4 regions of the Pseudoalteromonas sp. S1650 genome follow, and region 3 is predicted to be linked to each of the others. Evidence: predicted binding sites of a transcription regulator. Region 3 holds the regulator's gene; each other region holds the start of a gene.

Region 1 (5,534 bases), on a different contig from region 3:
GTAGAGCGGCGAGTTACTTCTAACTACTTTATGGCAATAAACATTAGTTTCAATACTTGCAGAGCCACCTAGGGAATAATGGGTCGTAGGTAACTCTGAAGCAACTAGAACTTCAATGCCTTTGTTGGATGCTTGATTTATAAATGCCACTGGCGAGTTGAACAACGCTGCAATTGAATTAACGAGCCTTTGCCAACGTTCCCACTCAATATCTTTAAGTGCCAAATCGTGAAGTGATGTGTAAGGATATCCAGCCATTCGAACTCCAGAGCGACTAATCACAATGAAGTATAGTACATAAGTTCTAAAAATATGGTAACGCCATGTGTAATTAATAGGTGCACTTGTTGCTCTTCATGACTTATTGATTACGATATTATACCTATGTAATTTCTGACCTTACGTTAGCTCAATAAGAAAGGTTCACTCTTTTCATCACAAAATTTGTACTATATTATGTCAAGAGGCTGTATCTTAATTAGGGCTGGCGTTCCAATTTAAACTACCAAAATACTTTAATTTGGACTTTAGTAATAACTACAGTTTAGCAAGTACTGCATAATGGGTCTGAACATGGAAGAAGAAACGGTACCTCGTAAATTCAAGATCGGCATGTCTATTTTCAATACTGCTATTATTCTAGGCTGCCTTGGTTGTCTCTTGTACTCGGGAGCTATAATAATTGAAAATTACTTTTAATTTACTTTGCTTTCGCAGTAGGGATATCTGAGAGTTTAGTCGTGTAATTTAGCGGTGCTAAATCGTCTTTAGGTCTCCAAGATTTAGAGAGTCCTTCACTTGCAAGTTTCAATGTACTTCGTCCAAATTTTTTATTTATCTCATCAATCACTAACGTTTTTGAGCTAATATTCAGTGGTAAAGTCTCCGATAAAAGCTCAAGTTGTTGCATATCATCTTGTAATGAAAGTTCATCAAAAATAACACCGGCTTTTTTGTAATTGAACCCCTTCTTAAAAATAGCTTTTAATGCAAAGCTTGCATAAGACACCAGTGTAGATGTATCCGCTGTGGGGTAGGGTAGTTTTATTGATTGTGACTTATGATACTGCGGCTCTGCCTGTCTAAATGAATCTGTGTGGATGAATACTGTTATTGCTGATGTATAAGATTTAAATCGACGAAGCTTAAACGCTGCTTTTGTTGTATGTGCTGTAACAGCTTCAGAAAGCTCCGTAAGCTCAATCACCGGTTTTCCCATACTCTGAGATACGCAAATTCTATCGCGAGAGTCGTTAATATCTTTCAATTCTACCGCAGGTTTTCCTCGTAACTCTTCCACAGTACGGGCAAGAACAACTGTGAACGTCTTTTTGATCCAACTAATGTCGGCATTTTTAAGGTCATATCCCGTATAGATACCAAATTTATTTAGCTTTTTAGTTGTTTTGCTTCCAACCCCCCAAATATCCTCTACAGGAGTATGTTTGAGAGCCCAATCAATTTTGTATTGTGAATCTAATACAACCACACCATTGGTGTGTTCTTTCCACTCTTTCTTTTTGGCGCAGTGACTTCCAAGTTTCGCTAGTGTCATTGTCTGAGATATACCCAAACCACAACTAATACCTAAGTTCCTCTTAAGTGTCCTCTGTATGGTGTGTGCGTAGTCTTTTATATCTTTTGTAAAGTTTATATCGATGCGCCCAAAGCATTCATCAACAGAGTATCGTATTGTATCGAATAGGAAGTACTCTAACTCGGTATGAAAACGGTTACTCAAATCACCAAACAGCGTGAAATTACTCCCCCATAAGTGGCCACCATGCGCAGCCACCAGCTGCTTAACTTTAAATGCAGGCTCTCCCATTTTGATACCTAAATCTTTGATAGCTTGATTTCGAGCTACTACGTTACCCTGGTTCGAACTGAGTACTCCAAGAGGGGTTTTATCAAAGTCGTATTGGGGGTTAAAGAGTTGGCAAAACGAAACGTAAGCAGCATTGATGTCGCAAAGAACCCACATAATTAGAATACCTTGATTAAACCAGTGACAACGCCCCAGACTACATGGGTATCCCAGTCATTGTATTCATCGATATCAATTTCAATTGGCTCGAAGTCGGGGTTTTTACTAATAAAAACGGCTTTGTTGTTTTTTAATTGTAGTTCTTTCACAACAAATTCGTTGTCTAATGTAGCTAATACGATTCGTCCAGTTTTAATTGTTACTGACCTATCTACAACTATTATCGAGCCGTCAGTAATGTCTGGGGACATGCTGTTGCCTGACACCCTGAATAGGAATGTACTACTAGGGCGCTTAATTAGGAGCTCATCTAAACTGATTGAGTCGGATAGGTGATCTTCGCATGGATTGGGGAAACCTGCAGCAACTGAAAAGTCTGCAATAGGTAGCTTTGTGGTTGAAGGGGTAAGTTTGCTAAGCATAATCACAAAATACTGTACAAATAAACAGTAATTTTAGATGTGAATATTCCACATTACAACCAAGAAGTTTCTTTTAGGCTCGCGGTCTATGTGATTTCATCAATTATTAGTTAAATTTAAACCTTTTTCCCAGAATCAGGCGCGATTTAATGCATATGATAGCTTTGGCAAAAATATATGAGCTGGAGTAACTATGGATTTATGTTCAATTTCTGCGGAAGACGATGATAAAGCTGTTTTCTTCAATGGGGTTTTGATTGCATACTATAATGCAGCAACTGATGAGCCAAACGTGTTATCTTTTGTTGAAAGTGTTGCTGATAATTTGAGTAGCGCTTCTGGTGCCAATATTAAAAAGGCGAAAATAGACAAAGCTCCTGACTTTGTTCATTGGGAGCAGAGCAAACAAGTAGAGAATATACTTTGGCCCAATGAAACAGCTAAACCTCCTATTTCTGATTTTTTCTCTCCAATTGAGCTGAATTCTCAACCATAAACATTCATAACAGTTTATCGCTTGACCGCTAAATTTTGCCTTCGCAGGTGCGGTCAAGCGCTCCTCTTAAAAAATCATGTAGTATAAATTTTTATTACTGTATTTGAGAGAGATTTCACGTCTACACGCTAACGACTAGGAAGCAAGATCAGACTAATCATATTTTGCACTTTTAACGATCCGCCTGTAGTTGAACCCAATTATAAAAGTGCTTTTACTCCAGTGTTAATTCCGAAACCGCCTAACGTTAAAAATAAAAACAAACAACTTCCCAAAAGTAGGGGTCTTATTCCAGCTTGACGAATTGCCCCAATGTGAGTTCGTAGTCCCAATGCCACCATGGCGATAGTGAGTAATATATCATCAAACCACACAATATTGTTTGTTGTACTCTGGGATAGGTTAATTAGTGAATTACATCCACTTACTAAAATGAAGTAAACCGCAAACCAAGGAATTGATAGGCCTGAAGATTTTTCTAAGTTATAGTTTTTCTTTGTATCCTTTCGTTTTTGCCAATATGATAAACCAAACAAAAATGGGGCAAGCATCATTACCCTTAACATTTTTTCAATTACTGCCGTGTCGGCTGCATTTGCACTAATGGCGGTACCCGCAGCAACTACCTGAGCTACTTCATGAATGGTTGAACCAACAAAAATTCCGTACTCGTATTCACTCAACCCTATATATTCAAACATTAAGGGGTAAGTAAACATACTTAGCGTTCCAAATACAACGACTGTTGCAACCGCAATAGATACTTTATGTGCTTGTGCTTTAATAACTGGTTCTGTTGCCATTATTGCTGCAGCACCACAAATAGAGCTCCCAGCACCAATAAGAATAGTTGTTTGCTCATCAAGTTTAAATAAACGTTTACCTAACTGAATCGCTAGGATAAATGTACCAAGTAATATGGCTAAATCAATAACTAGCCCTAACCAACCAATTTCTGTTATTTGTGAGAATGTAATTCTAAAGCCAAATAAAATGATGCCAGCTTTAAGTAAGAAGCTTTTTGCGTAGTCTACTCCAATATCAGTATGAGTTGCGATACGGGAAAACAAACTGTTTCCTACTATGATGCCGAGGATAATTCCAATAGTGAGTGAACTAACTTGTGCATTTTGCAAAACGGAAAGTTTACTTAGGGCTATTGATATACTTGCTAATGTAGTTACCAACATTAGGCCCAACCACCATCGACTATCTGTGAGTTTTTTTGTTTGGGATTTAAATAGACACCGCGTATAGAACAACATAAACGTCCTTCAATAAGTTGCTTTATTTACTTGACTGCATTTTAGAAAGACCCAAAATATAACTCCAATACATTAATTTTATGATTTAATAACTTTAGGTTATCTTATGAACTTGCACGCATTGAGAGTCTTTTATACTGTAGCGAAATTGCAAAGTTTCTCGGGTGCGGCAGAAACTCTTTTCATCAGTCAGCCAGCGGTATCTAAAGCGTTAAAAGAGCTAGAGCATCAATTAAGTCTTAAACTTATCGAACGTGCCACCAAAGGGAGAAAACTCGCATTAACTGAGGGCGGAGTTGCTTTATATGAACATGCTCGTAATATTTTTGCTATTGAAAAGACGGCAATAGACGATATAAAGTCACGTACCGGACTAAAGCGTGGCACAATTGTCATTGGTACTAGCACTACAATTGCAAGTTATTGGTTACCACCTTACTTAGCCAGGTTCTGTAGTGCTTACCCAAATATAAAAGTTGAAGTGAAGGTCGAAAATACGGAAAAAATTGAACATGCTTTGCTTGAGTGCTCTATTGACTTGGCTCTTGTTGAAGGGACACCAACAGAAAAAAAGATAGTACCTACACACTGGCAAGATGATTTGATGAGTGTCGTTATCCCACCTCATTTTAAGCCTAGCCCTAATTTAAATGAATGGCTTAGCCAACAGTTTTGGTTACTCCGTGAGCCAGGTTCTGGAACACGTGAAATGTCAGTTAAAATGTTAGAAAAGCAAGGTATAAAAGTTACCAATAGTATGCAACTAGGGAGTAATGAAGCTATAGCTCGCTCAGTCGCACAAGGAATGGGAATAGCCATATTGCCAAATGTGGTCACAGAAGATTTAGTGCAACTAAAAAAGTTAAAGCGCTTGAGTCAAGTTAAAGGTGGAATGCTATCTAGGCCTCTATATCAGTTACAATGCCGAGGTAGATCTTCTTCATATCCTGCCAAGGCATTAAAAAGAATTTTATTTTCCAAAATTTAGCTTCAAGTGAACCCGCAAGTTTAGTTTCTTCATCTAAAATTAAAGTAGCTAAAATCAGGAAACTTTAAATGGTGTTTACTATAAAAGTAATAACAGTATCAGCTTGTGCAGCAAAAGAGGTATTTATTCAAAGGCATTAATAATTTCTTAAAGGGAAGTGTGCTTCCCATAAAAAACTAAGATATTTAACTTTCATTAGTATAAAGCTTTATGTTTTGGCGAGTTTACCTTCAATTATCCATTCCTCGCGGTTTTGAATCCATACACCCCTCACGATACAATCCCCAAAATCATCAATTTCTACTTTATTAAATTTAATACTTGCATATTCCTCATCATCATTAAAATCCAAGTATCTAACTGGTAAGTTAGCGGC
Region 2 (5,534 bases), on a different contig from region 3:
GCCCATTTCCTTCATAACCAACCATAGTGCTGGCAAATACGATCCGTGGATAACTTTTTAGGATCTGCAATAGCATAGGAACCGGAATCGCTGCTGCTTCGTCGACAAATAACAGATCGCAATCAGGTTTTTCATGTAGCAGTGTATCTGGCGCAATATAGCTAAGGTTAGCTAGTTGCTTACAGTTTTGCTCTTTGCTAACACCAAGCTCAGCGGCTAAATGCTTAAAGCTTGTTTGTACGGCTTTGGCTTGGGTGGCGCAAATTAGGATTCTTTTATCTTGAAGATTTGCTGCTGCAAGCCCTAAAGCGGCTGACTTACCACGACCTCGGTCTGCACTGATCACAAAAGGACGATTAGCGCGCCCTGTTGCGGTTTTAATAATTTGCTCAACACATGCTTGTTGTTGCTGATAATTTATCTCAGCAGTTGCTGGCGAAATAGATTGGTAAGCAGGAGGCGAGTGCTTAGTAAAATAATGTGGCTGCAATTTTAGCTTGGCGAAAAAGCGCTGATTAAAAAAGCTGTGTTTAATTTCTTCGCCATAAGAGGTAATACTTGTGAGTGCTGGGTCTTGCCAGTTATTATCATCGGGCAGCAATAATATCAGTACACCGCCTGCTTTTACGGTACCGGCAAGCGCGGCTAGTTTATCGGCATATAAACCGCTAAAACCATCAAAAATTGCGTGATGAAACTCTTGACCAAGAATCTGGTGAGCATGTTTTGGGAACTCACTATTTGCTAATAGTGAGCTGCTACTGAAAACATAGGTATTTTTAAGCGCTAATTGGTTTGCAAACTGATAGCACCAAGTTTCGCTGCCTTGCACAATGACAAGCTGGCGATGCTTTGCAATCACCAGCTCATTACATAGCGCTGTTATATACTCATTATAAGGCTTGAAGTCTTGCATACTGTGTTACAAGCCATTTGCTGCCTAGGTCATCAAAGTTCACTTGAATACGTGACTGTGCGCCGCTACCTTCGTAATTGAGTACGGTTCCTGCACCGAACTTAGCGTGTAATACGCGCTGTCCTAAGTTAAAGCCGCTATCTTCAAATGCGGCATGTGTTACTGATGGACTAAAACGACCTGCCGCAGGTGGCCTTGAAACCTGTGTTTTAATACGAATTTCTTCGATACAGTCTTCAGGCATTTCGCGTAAAAAGCGTGATGGGCTGTGGTATTTTTCTTGTCCGTATAAACGGCGGCTTTCTGCGTGGCTAATATATAGTTTTTCCATCGCGCGAGTCATGCCAACATAACATAAGCGACGTTCTTCTTCTAAACGACCAGACTCTTCATTACTTTGTTGTGATGGGAACATGCCCTCTTCAACACCCACCATAAATACCAGCGGGAATTCTAGGCCTTTTGCTGAGTGCAGTGTCATCATTTGCACCGCGTCTTCGTGCTCATCAGCTTGACCTTCGCCAGATTCTAGAGAGGTATATGCCAAAAAGCCTTGCAGTGGTGAGCTGAACTCTTCATCTTCAGGGAGTTCGTATTGACCACAAGCACTAATAAGCTCTTCTAAGTTTTCTACGCGGGCACGGCCTTTTTCACCTTTTTCAGCTTGATACATTGCCATTAACCCCGAGCTTTGAATGGTGTATTTCGCTTGCTCTTCTAGGGTGAGATCGCTGATTTTATCTTCGATATGCTCAACAAGTTCTAAGAATTTTGTCACGGCACTTGCTGCACGGCCAGATAAGTGCTGCTGCTCGATAATAGCTTTAGCGGCATACCAAAGTGGCAATGACTCATTGCGCGCGCAATCACGAATGTGGCTTAGTGTTTTATCACCAATGCCGCGAGCAGGGGTGTTAATAACGCGCTCGAAAGCCGCATCATCTTGACGGTTACCAACTAAACGTAAATACGAAAGTGCATCTTTGATCTCTTGGCGCTCGAAGAAGCGCATACCGCCGTAAATACGGTATTTTAAACCTTCTTGTAGCATTGCTTCTTCGAGTACACGAGATTGCGCATTGTTACGGTATAAAATCGCGGCGTCTTGTAATGCATTACCTGCATTTAGCCAGCTACGTAGTTTGCTGCTAACAAAGCGCGCTTCGTCTAATTCATTAAACGCAGCGTAAACTGAAATCGGCTCACCATCATTGCCGTCTGTCCACAGGCTTTTGCCCATGCGTTCAGCATTGTTTTTGATCAGCGCGTTTGATGCTTTCAAAATTGTTGCCGTTGAACGGTAATTTTGTTCAAGGCGAATGGTTTCGGCTTCGAAGTCAGTTAAAAAGCGTTTGATATTCTCAATTTTTGCGCCACGCCAGCCATAGATACTTTGGTCATCATCACCTACGATCATAATACTGTTGGTGTTACCTGCGAGTAATTTTAACCAAGCGTACTGAATCGTATTGGTATCCTGGAACTCGTCTACCAGCATATGGGCAAAACGCTGTTGATAGTGACGTAAAAGTGTTGGGTGGTTCTTAAGTACTTCGTAGCAGCGCAGCAGTATTTCTGCAAAGTCGACTAAACCTGCGCGGTCACAAGCCTCTTGATATGCAGCATAGACTTTCAGCATCATTTGCTCATTAATATCGTAGGCTTGAATGTCTTTAGGGCGCAGACCTTCATCTTTTTTCGCGCTGATATACCAACCAAATTGTTTTGCAGGCCACTTTTTATCATCGATGTTCATCGCTTTAAGTAAGCGTTTGATCATACGTTGTTGATCGTCAGAATCTAAAATTTGAAAGCTTTCTGGCAAGTTCGCTTCACGGTGATGGGCGCGCAGAATACGATGAGATAAGCCGTGGAAAGTACCAATCCACATACCACCAACCGGTGCTTTTAACGTTTCTTCTACACGAGTGCGCATTTCTTTCGCGGCTTTATTTGTGAAGGTTACCGCAAAGATACTGTATGCAGAAGCTTGCTCAACTTGCATGAGCCATGCGATGCGATGAACAAGTACTCGAGTTTTACCAGAACCTGCACCTGCAAGTACTAGCATATTTTGCAATGGGGCTGCGACTGCATCCCGTTGTTTGTCATTTAAGCCATCGAGTAATTCAGAAACGTCCATCGTTACGCCTTTTCAATCTATAATGGGTGGAGTATAACAGGTGTTTATGCAAGGCTAAATAAAATACTGTTTTTATAAACAGCTATTTTGGCAAGTCATTAAAATTGAAGTATAAAAATTGTGAATTTGACCGATTTTTAGCAAAAAAAACTAAAATCAAAATAACGCTCCTTTTTAACACTTTGATTTGTAAGCCATAATAAGTTGGCATAAAGTGTGTTTACTAAAAGTATAATCATTAAAAACTACAGAGGTTAGTATGGCAGAGCAAGGTTCTGGCGGTAATGTAATCGCAGCAATATGTAATATCTTTTTTCCTGGTTTAGGGCAATTGGTACAAGGCCGTTTAATGGCGGCTATTGCATTCTTTTTAGCATGGGTTATCAGTGGGGCACTAATTTACGTTGCAGTTGGCTTTATTCTACTGCCAATCGTATACCTATGGGCGATTATTGATGCTGCGCGCTTCAAATCGCGACTCTAGCTATTTTAAATAGCATAAACACGAGCGCCCCGTTGGCGCTCGTGCTGATTTAAGACTACAAAACTCGCCACGTTTAGCTGCAAACGGTATAATTAGCAGATAACGTATTAAGAGTACCCTCCATGGAATATCAATTTATCCGCGATCCTATTAGCGGTTTACGCATTAAAATCTCCTCTGAGCATGCAGTTATTGGCCGTTGGCTAAACGAAGAAATCGGTAAAGAAAAAATCGCGATGGTACAAGCATTGATCTCTGCGGTTAAGAGCAGTCATGAGCCTTTAACCTTACAAGGTCAAGAAATTGATTTGATCTTAAGTAAAGACGAAGCGCTGTTCGAAGCACATGCGTTACATCAAGACAACGAAGACTTAGTTGCCTACCAAGATGATGATTTAATGCTTGAAGAAGAAGGCCTGTGCAGTGGCTGTGGTTTTGAAGACTTTGTTGATTTAATTGAATCTTGGCAAGAATTTACACAAGGCCGATAAGCAGACATATGTTCTGCTTATCGGTTGCTAATTTATTGCTCGCTCACTGATTTAACAGCCGCTAGTAATAAATCTTCTGTTAAGCGTACTTTGTAATTTGGGTTGGCGTATTGAAAATTAACTAACCCATTAGTGTCTATAACAAACACTGCAGGTACGGGTAACGCTACTTTCACTTCGCCCTCTAACGAGACAAAGTTAACCCCAAGTTTGTTGCGGTAAATCTTTGCTGTTTTGTCATCTAAGTAAAACGCTAAACCTAACTTTTGTGCCAACAAAAGGCTGTCGTCAGACAATAATTGATAGTTTGGTGAAGTAATTTTTGATTCAGCGAGCTTTTCAGGACTATCTGGCGAAACGGCAATTATTTGTGCTCCTAAATCCGCTAGCTCTTTCTCAATTTTTTGGACATTGGCCAATTGCTTTGAACAATATGGGCACCAGCCACCACGATAAACAATGAGCACAGTCGTTTTTTCTTTAAAACGCTCAGCGAGTGAGACGGTTTTACCGTATTGATCTTTTAACTCAATATTTGGCACTGCTAAGCCGGGTAATAATGGGCTAACTTGCTCTGCTGATTCGGCAATATTGGTTGCAGTCGCAGCAATAACTTGGCTTGATAGTACAAATAGTGCACTGATGAGTAGAGATTTAAACATGGGTTTCCTCGGTTATTTTTATCAACTGCAAAGCAGACCTGATCATATGTGTTTTTATTTCATCAATGACAAAATTATCTGTAGTATATACATAATTGAAAATGCAAGTTGGGATAAAGAATGTCTGCTAATTTACAAAAACTCGTTGTTATGCTCGAGATGCAAAATGCGATGAATACTAAAGTTCATGAGCAATGGTTTAGCCAAGGTTTTGAATGGTATCGTGCAATTTGGGTTGAGTGTGCTGAAATGCTGGATCACTACGGTTGGAAGTGGTGGAAGAAACAAACCCCAGATACAGAACAAGTTATTTTAGAGTTAGTTGATATTTTCCATTTTGGTTTATCTTTACGTATTGATGGTGAAACCAGCTATGAGCAGTTAGCTGCACAACTTGAAGCTGAGTTAAATGCACCAGTTCAAGCCGATGATTTTAAACAAACACTCGAAGTGTTAGCTGGGTCAGCTGTCGCTGAAAAGAGTTTTAATGCAGCCGCATTTGCAGGTTGTATGGCGCAAATTGGTATGGATATCGATGATTTATACCGTGGCTACGTTGGTAAAAATACCTTGAACTTCTTCCGCCAAGATCATGGCTACAAAGATGGTAGTTATATCAAAGTGTGGAATGGCCAAGAAGATAACGAGCACTTAGTTGAAGTGGTAAAAAGCCTAGATACAGAGCATGCAGATTTTGCAAAACTTGTATACCAAGGCTTAGAGCAGCGTTACCCGAAGTAATTATTTAACGGGTATAAACTCGCGAAAATCGATGGTCGATAAAAAGCCATCGAACTGTTTATGCGGTTGCTGACTATCAGGGTTGGCAACCGCAAGT
Region 3 (5,534 bases):
GACTTTTACCTGTGTGGCCCTATCGCCTTTATGGCAATGATCAAAGAGCAACTACTAAGTATTGGGGTTGCAAGTGAACGCATTCACTACGAGGTGTTTGGCCCTCACCAAAGCTTATGATGTAAAAGGCGTAGCTGAAGCTGCGCCTTTTTTGTTAGTTAACTTCGCGCTCTAGATCAGGAAGTGAAATACGGAGCTCTTTTTGTACTTTAGAAGCCCATAAGAATTTCACTATTAGAGTAACTTACGATTGCTAATTTCAGCTATTTCAAGCTTTTGCCACGATTCAAATAGCTTGCGTTGTTTGTCTGATATTTTTAAGCCATAGGTTTTTTGCATATAAAAATAGGTATCGGCTATTTGCTTTCTTGCATAAATGGGTGGCTCAAATACGCGCTGCTTAAAGTCGATTTTTACAGGGCATGCTCCGTAACTTGCACTTGATGTTGACACCATGCCGTAGCGAAAGTTTGAACGGTCAGCATTGATCTCGCCTATAGCAGGGGCAAGGTTATTAATGTCGGCTTCCATTTGACGGAATTTCGCACTGACCTTTTTACAGTTTTTACGACCGCCATCTTGCCATCATTGTAATTGATGACCAAACTCCCAGGCAGGCACAATATGCTCCCACTCTATTCTTTTTGCGCGGGCATTCTCTTTTCCTGAGCGGGTGACAGGGTTTCTAGGAATATAACCACACGCATCAGGATCTGGCACAAGTTTTTTACCTTGGCGCTTTATGTCGCAGCCACAATATAAGCTTTTATTGTTGCTTGGTAGGTTCTTAATTAAATGCTTTTTGGCACTGTAAAAGCTCGAAAATTCTTTAGCGGATATAGGAAAAGTGAAAATAAAACACAGGGCTAAGTATAGAAATAAACGCATATCCATCACATCAGTGAACTACAGGAAGCGCTATTTTAGAGCGACTATTCTAAAAATGAAAAGTTTTTCAACTCAGCTATAGTTGTTAGGCCGTTTTAATTAAAGGAATTACAACTATGTTATTAGGTGCCTTCTCAGTGAGTTTAAATGTCAAAGATATTCGTGCTTCAAAGCAGTTTTATGAAAAGCTAGGTTTCAACGAGTTTGCTGGGGAGATAGAACAGCATTGGCTAATTATGAAAAACGGTGAACATTTAATTGGTTTGTTTCAAGGTATGTTCGACAAAACCATGCTGACCTTTAACCCAGGGTGGGATCAAAATGCTGAAGCTTTGGATGAATTTGCAACCTTTGAGCAATTAGCTGCACAATTTCAGCAACAAGGATTAGAAATACAAAAGGCCGGTGACGCGAGTTTTATTATCACCGACCCAGATGGCAATCCTATTTTGATTGACCAACACGTGTAGCTGGCTTTTTACGTTTAATTCGAACGTTTTGTAGTAACAAGAGAACTCCTGTAATACAAAATAGTACGCTGGTGGCCGAGAAGCTGATGAGTAGTGGATTGTTAAAGTTCTCACGCTCATCATAATCCATAATGTGTAGCATCCAGAAAAAGTCGAAAATGCGCCACAGGGTGCTGCGCACAGTAATAAGGTTACCGGTTTGGCTATCTAAATATAAGGTTGTTGATCGCCAATCATCAAAGCTTACTTGCCAAACATTGGCTTTGTGACCGACTTCTCTAGGCCCTTTTGTTAATAACTGCGCTTGCGTTATTTTTGCGTCAATAAGCAGGTGAGCTTGCGCATTTTCAATGATTTGCGCTTTACTCGGTGCAGGCATTTTAGCACCTGTTCTACCATCAAAGTTGAATGTACCGCTAGAGGTTGTTACTTCTATAATCGGTGTATTTAGAAAGTGGCTATATTTAATACCTTCGATTTGCTCAAATTGCGCTGTTATTTTATCAATTGAAGCAGGGTAGTCCGACAATAAAAATGGGCTACTTAAACTGCGATTAGCCAGATGCTTACCATGCACTTTTTCAAGTGGTAATGAGCTCATTACCAGCCCTCCTAAGAGCCAAAAAAAGATCTGCAAAGCAAGTAAGTAGCCAAGCCATTTATGCCCTTTACGAGCATACTTAAACAGGCGTTTATTCATTATTACCCCGTTATTATTGTTATGTGGGCGCTATTTTAGGTTGTTTAGCTAGATTGCCAATGCGGCATAATGTCGCATTAACTGTATTCTAGATTTGGTATATATACAAAACTGAGTTAAAGTTTCAGTCGATATCAATAGAGGGTAAAAACGAGAGTATGTCGGAAATTCAATTTTTAAATGTAGATCTGGAGCTTGAATCAAAGCACGATATTAGTGCGCTTGTTGCTGATTTGAAGAAAAACGCCATGGTTTTACATTATGACCAAGATGAATACCGCCAACTAGCACGTATTGAAGCAACCGCAGATATCAGCTCTCCAGATAAAGCCATTAACCAGCTTTGCGAGCTTATTGAGTCTTGCTCGCGCAATGCATTAAAACAGTGGTTATCGTGCTCAAAGCGTACATTTGATATAGGCTTTGAATCAGGTAATTCGCCTAAATGCTTTAACCAACCCCTGCATGCCGATACCTTGTTACGTATCTCTGCAATTGGCGCAGGGATTGAAATTACTATTTATCCTGTCGAAAAATAGCCTGAATTTATCGCTCTACAACAGCTGCGGTCATTCTTGATACGCAGCAAAGCTCTCCTGCGGCATTGGTAATTTTAATATCCCAAACAGAAGTTCGCTTACCTAAATGCAACGGTCTTGCTGTTGCTGTTAACGTTCCTTTGCGTGACGCTTTCATGTGGTTGGCATTAATTTCTTGGCCAACAGCATAGAACTTATTGAAATCAACCACGAAATTTGCTGCATAGCTTGCCACTGTCTCTGCTAATACAACGTTTGCTCCGCCATGAACCATACCCATAGGGTTATGATGCTCAGGAATAGCAGGCATAGTTGCCATTAAATAATCATCACCAATTTCAGTTACCTCAATGCCCATAGTTTTCATTAAAGTGCCTTGACCGGTGATCCCCTGTTCTAGCTCTTTGCAAAGCTCTAACGTGATTGGGTGGTGCCAAATACTCATTGTGTTTCCTTAGCCTGCTAATTAAAGCTAATACCTTATGGCATCTTTCGGTGTGGTTCAATGTTAGTTTTGTAGCAATATGATGGGGTTAATTTAAATTTGCGATTTTCAAATAACTGTATATACTCACAGTTAAATGTACTGTATGGAAAACCAGTTGTATGCGCCCATTAACTAAACGCCAATCGCAAATTTTAGAACTAATTAAAGTCTTTATTAAAGATACAGGCATGCCACCTACGCGTGCTGAAATAGCTCAAACATTAGGTTTTAAAAGTGCCAACGCTGCTGAAGAACACCTAAAAGCACTGGCTAAAAAAGGCATGATCAAAATGAAGCCTGGGGCGAGTCGCGGTATTCAGTTAATTGAAGAAGATGAGCCAGAGCAATTAGGCTTACCTTTAATTGGCCGTGTTGCAGCCGGTGAACCTATTTTGGCGCAAGAACATGTTGAAAGTCACTGCCAAGTTGATCCTTCATTATTTAAGCCTGCAGCCGATTTCTTACTGCGTGTAAATGGCATGAGTATGAAAGACATTGGTATTATGGATGGCGATTTGCTTGCAGTACACAGAACACAAGTTGCTGAAAACGGGCAAGTAGTTGTAGCTCGAGTCGATGAAGATGTAACAGTTAAGCGTCTAGAAAAAGCGGGTCGCAAAGTACTTTTACACGCTGAGAACGAAGAGTTTTCGCCTATTGAGGTTGATCTTGAGCACGAGTCGTTCAACATCGAGGGGTTAGCTGTTGGGGTTATTCGTAACGCTGATTGGATGTAACTTTTCCCAATTTGGTGCATCAAATTGACTCAATTTGGTGCGCCGCTGAAATTTTACTACTTAATTAGGATTTGTGAATCCTTACTCTTCATTTAAAGCCTTATATGGCGCAGTTTTCCTCTCTTTTTATATTTCGTTTTTACTCCTAAACATTAAATAACGCGCTGATTATAGTTGTTATTTCTGCACCAAAATAAACATTTATTATCATTAAAACTTGCTTATTGGTCATTTTTTAACTAATTGGTTAATACACTGTATTAACACCTAATTAATAAAAAGACACAAAAATGTGCGAGGTGTTAGACAGGGGGTAGGTATCATAAGTGGGTCAAAATGATACGTAGTCGCTCTGAACAATAAGAAAAACGAATGGGCACCTTGTTGTATCGCCTTTTCGCTTTGCGTCTTGCAATAGCATCTAAAGGAGCCGTCACATGGGTAAACTGCGTTACGCCTTGTGGCTTATATTGTTTGCACTTCCTGAGCTTGCATTGGCAAATAGCCAATACAATATGCGTAAAGGGGTGACCGATATAAGTAATAATGTTTATGAGTTACACATGACGATATTTATTATCTGCTGTGTAATCGGCATCATCGTATTTGCGGTGATGTTTTGGGCTTTAATACACCACCGTAAATCCAAAGGGGCCAAGCCTGCCCAATTTCATGAAAGTACAAAAGTTGAAATACTTTGGACTGCCATTCCATTTGTCATCTTAATCGCCATGGCTGTGCCTGCCACAAAAACCTTAATTGCCATGGAAGATGCCTCTAAAGCCGATATCACCATTAAAGTGACGGGCTCACAGTGGAAGTGGCATTATGAGTACATGGGTGAAGACATTGCCTATTACTCGATTCTATCTACTCCTAAAGATCAAATAGACAACCAAGCAGAGAAAACTGAACATTATTTGCTTGAAGTAGATAAACCGCTAGTACTTCCTATCAATAAAAAAGTTCGCTTTTTAATGACTTCAGACGATGTAATTCATTCATGGTGGGTGCCTGATTTTGCGGTTAAAAAGGATGCAAATCCTGGGTTTATCAATGAAGCGTGGACACGTATTAACGAGCCAGGCGTGTACCGTGGCCAATGTGCTGAGTTATGCGGTAAAGATCATGGCTTTATGCCTGTAGTGGTGAAAGCTTTACCTGAAGATGAGTTTGCTAATTGGCTTGCAGATGCTAAGCAAGAAAAAGCCAATGCGGCCGCAGCGGATGCTGCTTTGCTTGATCAAACATTACCGAAAGAAGAGCTTATGACCTTGGGTGAGCAAGTCTACATGGCTAGTTGTGCTGCATGCCACCAACCTACCGGTATGGGCCTACCTGGCGTATTTCCAGCACTTAAAGGCAGCCCGATTGTATTAGGTGATGTAAAAGATCACATAGATATTGTGTTACACGGTAAGCCTGGCACAGCAATGCAAGCGTTTGATAAACAGCTTTCAATCAAGCAACTTGCTGCGGTTATTACTTATAAGCGAAATGCGTGGGGTAATGACACCGGCGATGTTATCCAACCGAGTCAAATTCAAGCCGCGATTGATGCAGCAGCGGAGGCGAACTAATGAGTAACGTTATTAACGAGCAAGCAACTGGGCATGCGCATCACGACCATCATCACCCTGCTAAAGGTTTTAAGCGTTGGCTTTACACCACCAATCATAAAGACATCGGGAGTTTATACCTGATTTTTTCACT
Region 4 (5,534 bases), on a different contig from region 3:
TCGTGTTGCGTATTTGGGTGGGCAAGGCTCATATAGCCAACTAGCCTGCCATAAATATTTTAGCCGCCGCCCTGGCAAAGTGATTGAAATGGGTTGCTCTAGCTTTGAACAGATCACTGGTAAAGTTGAAAGTGGACAGGCTGATTTTGGCTTACTGCCAATTGAAAACACCAGCTCAGGAAGTATCAATGAAGTATTCGACTTATTACAACACGCACAAGTATCAATTGTAGGTGAAGTAACCCATAGCGTTGAGCACTGTTTATTAGCAATGCCAGGTACTGAGCTATCTCATATCAATAAAATTTTTGCTCATCCACAACCTTTTGCTCAATGTAGCCGTTTCATTCAAGGGCTAGGTGACATTCAACATGAAACCTGTGATTCAACCTTCCACGCATTGCAATCTGCGGTTGAAACAGCAAATAGCGCCGCTATCGGCTCAGCTCAAGCTGGCAAAAATGTTGGTTTAGAAGTAATTAAGTCAGGCCTTGCAAACCAAAGCGAAAACCACAGCCGCTTTATTGTTGTCGCCCGTAAGCCGCTACAAGTATCGAAACAAATTCCGACCAAAACCAGTTTAATCATGGCGACTAAACAACAAGCAGGTTCATTGGCTGATGCTTTAATGATTTTTAAACATCACCAAATTAACCTAGTAAAACTAGAATCTCGCCCCGTACCAGGAAATCCGTGGGAAGAAGTGTTTTATGTTGACCTCGAAGCAAACCTTGATGACTTACATGTTAAGCAAGCGCTTGAAGAGCTGAAAGAACACACTCAGTACACACGTGTATTAGGCTGTTACCAAAGTGAGTCTTTGCAGGCTGTTAGTGTGTAATAGCCTGCCTAGATATGACTAATGAAAAGGAGTCTGTCGACTCCTTTTTCGTATAATTTCATCTTAGATACTTGCACCCATAGCCCTGTCTAAGCATAATCTTGAAAACAATTTGAAATTGGATCTTTCATGAATTGGTTAGCAGAATTAGCAACTAAAAGAACACCTTGGTTATTACTAGCGTTTATTTCACTCGCATTTGAAGTCACAGCATTGTTTTTTCAATACAACATGGGACTTGAGCCTTGCATCATGTGTATTTATCAGCGCACCGCTGTTTTAGGCTTACTTGCAGCGGGTGTGATTGGTGCGATTAACCCAAAAAGTATGGTTGTTCGCTTACTCGCATTTGCCACTTGGGGTATCTCAGCAATTTGGGGTTACTTTATTGCTAAAGAACACATTGCAATGCAAAACAATACCGACCCGTTTGCATTTAGCTGTGCATTTGAACCTAACTTCCCAAGTTTTATGCCTTTGCATGAATGGATCCCTAGCTTCTTTGCTGCCACTGGTGATTGTGGCAATATCGATTGGCAGTTTGCTTCAATGAGCATGCCGGCATGGATGGAAGTGATTTTTGCAGCATTTTCAGTGGTATTTGTGGCTGTTTTAGTTAGCCGATTAGTGAGCAAAAAGTCGCTATAATGATTTATTTTTTTACTAGCCAAATCCCTACTTTAAAAAACTTTAAAGTAAGGCAACGCCAGCAGATTATTGCTCTTGCTTTAGCTCATTTAAGCCCGAGCAAAAAGATCATTTTATCGGTATGTAAGCTTGCCTTTTTAACGCCATTATTTTTAGGTTTAGCTTACTTTGAAGGGTGGATGCTTATTCCTTGGTTGTTGTTAGCAGGTTTAAGTTACCCTCTTATCACAACACCTATCGAAAACATGTTCGCGTTAGCGCATTTAGACAAGGCTATCAATGAATTTAAACAGGGCGAATAACGCCCTGTATAGGTGATAACCTGCTATTTATAGTGTAATTTTCCCCTCAAGTTTAGCGAATAGCTTATCACCAATTCCTTTTACTTCTTTTAATTGTTCTAGCGACTTAAACGAGCCTTGCTTGGTGCGATGCTCGACAATCGCTTTCGCTTTTGACTCACCAATACCCGGTAATTGAGTTAGCTGCTCAATGCTGGCTTTATTAATACTCAGCTTTTGCATTTTAACTTGTGTTGCTTTGGTTGGTGTTTCGGCTGATACCTGTGTAGCAGGTAGTAATGCAAGAGTAGCGGCAAGTAAAATACTTGATAGTAATTTCATAATTTCCTCCATGACGCCCTTGTTTGGACTGATAGTTAGCGATTACCCAACACTCACTCCATCGCTTGTGTTTAACTTTGGGTAACATTTTAAATAAAGCTAATACACAAAGTATTGTCAAATTTACTAAATAAAAATTTTCTCAAGTTACTTGCAAAGTAAGGCTCGAAGCATTACTGTATATAAAAACAGTAATCTTAGCAGCGATTTTACGCTGCAATGCCAGGCTTAAATGCAGGAGAAATCATGGCTGTTGTTGTTAAATATGTTGTAGAAAGAAACGGAGTCGAGCGCATGACGTTTACTACTAAGAAAGAAGCTGATGCGTATGACAAAATGCTCGACATTGCTGAGTCATTAGAACTTATGCTTGAAAAAGTTGATGTACCATTAAGCGAGCAACAAATTGAGTCACTGGCGCTTGAAATGGCAAAAGAAAAAGACCAATTTATGGCGGTACTTAAAGGTGCAAAAGACGCGCCAGCTAAACCTAAAAAAGCAAAGTCAGACGATAACGTTGCTGATATAAAAGAAAAAGCGGCAAGCTAAACGCAAATTTAGATCATAAAAAAAGGGCAACATCCGTTGCCCTTTTTTGTGTTTAATCAAAAACTACAATGACGATTCAACTTCATCAAATAAGTCTGTAATTTCTTTTTTCGGCTCAGCCGTCATAAGGCTAACAACAACAATGGCTATTGTTGATAAAATAAAGCCAGGGACAATCTCATAAATGATTGCACTTAGTGCTTGGCCATCAATAGTAATTGGCGCGTATATCCAAAACAGCACTGTTGCTGCACCAACAACCATGCCACTAATAGCCCCTTGTAAGTTCATGCGTTTCCAGTAAAGGCTCAGTAGCACCAGTGGACCAAATGCTGCACCGAAACCAGCCCATGCATTACTTACTAAGTCTAAAATAGAGCTATTACGGTCATAAGCTAGGTAAATAGCAAATAAGGCAACTAAGATAACACTAATACGACCAACTAAAACCAGCTCTTTTTGAGATGCACTACGGTTTAAGTAAATTTTGTAGAAATCTTCAGTTAAAGAGCTTGAACACACTAACAACTGTGAAGAGATGGTACTCATAATTGCTGCTAAAATTGCTGCCAATAAGAAACCGGCAATTAAAGGATGGAAGATAAGCTCAGACAACACTAAGAAAATAGTTTCTTTATCATCAATAGGCATTTGGTTTTCAAGCATATAAGCAGCACCAAATAGACCAGTTAGCACAGCACCAATTGCTGATAGCGTCATCCACGACATACCCACACGACGCATGGTTGGCATATCTTTCACTGAACGTACAGACATAAAACGCACAATAATATGTGGCTGACCAAAATAACCAAGGCCCCATGCCATTGCTGAAATAATCGCTATAGTCGAACCACCTGCAAACCAATCCATCATATTAAGTGCATGAATTTCTGATTCTTTTGGTGAGCTTAATAATAAGTCATAGCGTGCATTGGCAAGTGTATCCATAACTGGCTGATCAAGCATGGTAAACGTCGCAATTGGCACAGCCAGCAGCGAGATAAACATGATACAACCTTGCACAAAGTCAGTCAGGCTCACGGCTAAGAAGCCACCAAACAAGGTATATAACACGACGACACCTGTTGTGATGTATAGACCCATTTCGTAGCTCATATTAAATGAGTTTTCGAACAACTTACCACCTGCAACAACACCTGATGAGGTATATAAAGTAAAGAAAACAATGATTACAATCGCAGAGATAACACGCAGAATATTCTTATTATCATCAAAGCGGTTTGCGAAGTAATCAGGAATGGTGATTGAGTCATTCGCCTTTTCTGTGTAAACACGCAAGCGAGGCGCGACTAAGAAGTAGTTAGCCCAAGCACCGAGTACTAGACCAATGGCAATCCAAACCTTACTTAAACCAAACAAGTACATTGCACCTGGTAGGCCCATTAGCAGCCAACCACTCATGTCAGATGCGCCAGCTGAAAGCGCAGCAACACTTGGTGATAAATTACGACCACCTAGCATATAGCCTGATACATCGTCGGTAGATTGCTTATAAGCATATAGCCCAATCCCCAACATGACGATGAAGTACAATGCTAACGAAATTATCATTCCTGTTTCCAAATTAGCCTCCAAAAGTTGTTTAATGTTGGCTTTTAATCCGAATAATGACTCGCAAGTTATTTAATTTAAAGACATTATTGGGGTAAAAACCTATATCACCCACGACTATATCATGCTTACCCCCCTTAACTCCAATCAAGCAGATAAATGACAAAGCTCAATTTTTCAACTTTTATCTAACATTTTTCTTATATTTAATCGCAAGTTATAGAATTTATCTGCAAATTATCCTAGTCTTTAATTCTTAATAAAATAATAACTTTTCCTCGCAAATGAACATTTAGCTAATGCTATTTCAGGCACAATGCAATATATTGCGAGAAGTAAATGAATTAACAGATGTGGACATGTTTGGACTATGTATTTTTACGCTGCACGCCAACCTATTTTAGACAGGGATAAAAAACTAATTGGCTACGAGCTTTTATTTCGAGATGGCGTAGACAATGTTTTTCCTGATATTGATGGCGATGAAGCAACGTCACGACTTATTGAAGGCAGCCAATTTAATTTTGGTTTAGAGGATTTAACGGATAACAAACCTGCTTATATCAACTTTACTCTAGAAACCTTGCAAAAGGGTTATCCACTTTTACTTGGTAAAGAGCAGGTGGTAGTAGAGATATTAGAAACAATCCAACCAGGTAAACGTCTACTGGCATTAGTTAAAGATCTAAAAGAAAAAGGCTATATACTTGCACTTGATGATTACATTCACCAACCTGTATGGCGACACTTTTATCCTTACATCGATATTATTAAGATTGACTTTCTAACTTGTGATGTAGACTCAATAAAAGCGATCATCGAGGCTATTAAGCCGTATCCACACATAAAGTTGCTTGCTGAGAAAGTTGAAACATACGAAAAGTATCAGCTTGCCCTAGAAATGGGCTTTAGCTACTTCCAAGGGTTTTTCTTTTCAAAACCTGAGATGGTACAAAGCAAAACTTTGCCGCCATCAGAGATGGCTCTTGCCGAGCTTCTATATGAAACATCGAGTATTGATCTAAACCTCAGAAAAATCACTGAGGTGTTTGAACGTGACGTTAACTTATCTTATAAGTTGCTACGCTACTCAAACTCAGCGGCCTTTAAACGTCGCGCTGAAATCAGCACAATTAAACAAGCGCTTATTGTATTAGGAAGTGAAGAAATTAAACGTTTCTTATCACTTTTATTTGCAGCGCAAGTCGCAGCAGATAAGCCAGCCGAACTAATTCGTCTTTCATTGACCCGTGCTCGGTTTGCTGAATTATTGGCAATCAGCCACGGCAAAATGCGAG

The links. Region 3 encodes LexA, which represses DNA repair genes until DNA is damaged. Its sites were predicted from a motif close to TACTGTATNNNNATACAGTA; they were not measured.
Region 1: CWB80_RS00115 (LexA family protein) is a predicted target of LexA. The motif match lies at 2,420-2,439, and genes of this name have one in related genera.
Region 2: uvrD (DNA helicase II) is a predicted target of LexA. The motif match lies at 3,124-3,143, and genes of this name have one in related genera.
Region 4: CWB80_RS14720 (YebG family protein) is a predicted target of LexA. The motif match lies at 2,287-2,306, and genes of this name have one in related genera.

The regions. Positions count from the first base shown of each region.
Region 1 is NZ_PNDF01000002.1:3,675-9,208, forward strand. Features, by position in the region: gene CWB80_RS00105 (sensor domain-containing diguanylate cyclase) at 1-258, opposite strand, end outside; gene CWB80_RS00110 (Y-family DNA polymerase) at 701-1,984, opposite strand; gene CWB80_RS00115 (LexA family protein) at 1,987-2,409, opposite strand; gene CWB80_RS00120 (hypothetical protein) at 2,603-2,905, shown strand; gene CWB80_RS00125 (YeiH family protein) at 3,106-4,170, opposite strand; gene CWB80_RS00130 (LysR substrate-binding domain-containing protein) at 4,277-5,158, shown strand; gene CWB80_RS00135 (hypothetical protein) at 5,367-5,534, opposite strand, start outside.
Region 2 is NZ_PNDF01000090.1:3,664-9,197, forward strand. Features, by position in the region: gene CWB80_RS20225 (GNAT family N-acetyltransferase) at 1-916, opposite strand, end outside; gene uvrD (DNA helicase II) at 894-3,059, opposite strand; gene CWB80_RS20235 (hypothetical protein) at 3,319-3,543, shown strand; gene CWB80_RS20240 (YacL family protein) at 3,666-4,034, shown strand; gene CWB80_RS20245 (peroxiredoxin-like family protein) at 4,067-4,696, opposite strand; gene CWB80_RS20250 (dUTP diphosphatase) at 4,817-5,437, shown strand; gene yrfG (GMP/IMP nucleotidase) at 5,438-5,534, opposite strand, start outside.
Region 3 is NZ_PNDF01000068.1:12,703-18,236, forward strand. Features, by position in the region: gene hmpA (NO-inducible flavohemoprotein) at 1-120, shown strand, start outside; partial or broken gene CWB80_RS17825 (endonuclease) at 235-888, opposite strand; gene CWB80_RS17830 (VOC family protein) at 1,005-1,358, shown strand; gene CWB80_RS17835 (PepSY-associated transmembrane domain-containing protein) at 1,333-2,058, opposite strand; gene CWB80_RS17840 (hypothetical protein) at 2,217-2,597, shown strand; gene CWB80_RS17845 (PaaI family thioesterase) at 2,605-3,042, opposite strand; gene lexA (transcriptional repressor LexA) at 3,204-3,821, shown strand; gene coxB (cytochrome c oxidase subunit II) at 4,259-5,401, shown strand; gene ctaD (cytochrome c oxidase subunit I) at 5,401-5,534, shown strand, end outside.
Region 4 is NZ_PNDF01000047.1:47,468-53,001, reverse strand. Features, by position in the region: gene CWB80_RS14740 (chorismate mutase) at 1-841, shown strand, start outside; gene dsbB (disulfide bond formation protein DsbB) at 971-1,489, shown strand; gene CWB80_RS14730 (DUF6170 family protein) at 1,489-1,791, shown strand; gene CWB80_RS14725 (ComEA family DNA-binding protein) at 1,819-2,112, opposite strand; gene CWB80_RS14720 (YebG family protein) at 2,359-2,661, shown strand; gene putP (sodium/proline symporter PutP) at 2,725-4,236, opposite strand; gene CWB80_RS14710 (EAL and HDOD domain-containing protein) at 4,607-5,534, shown strand, end outside.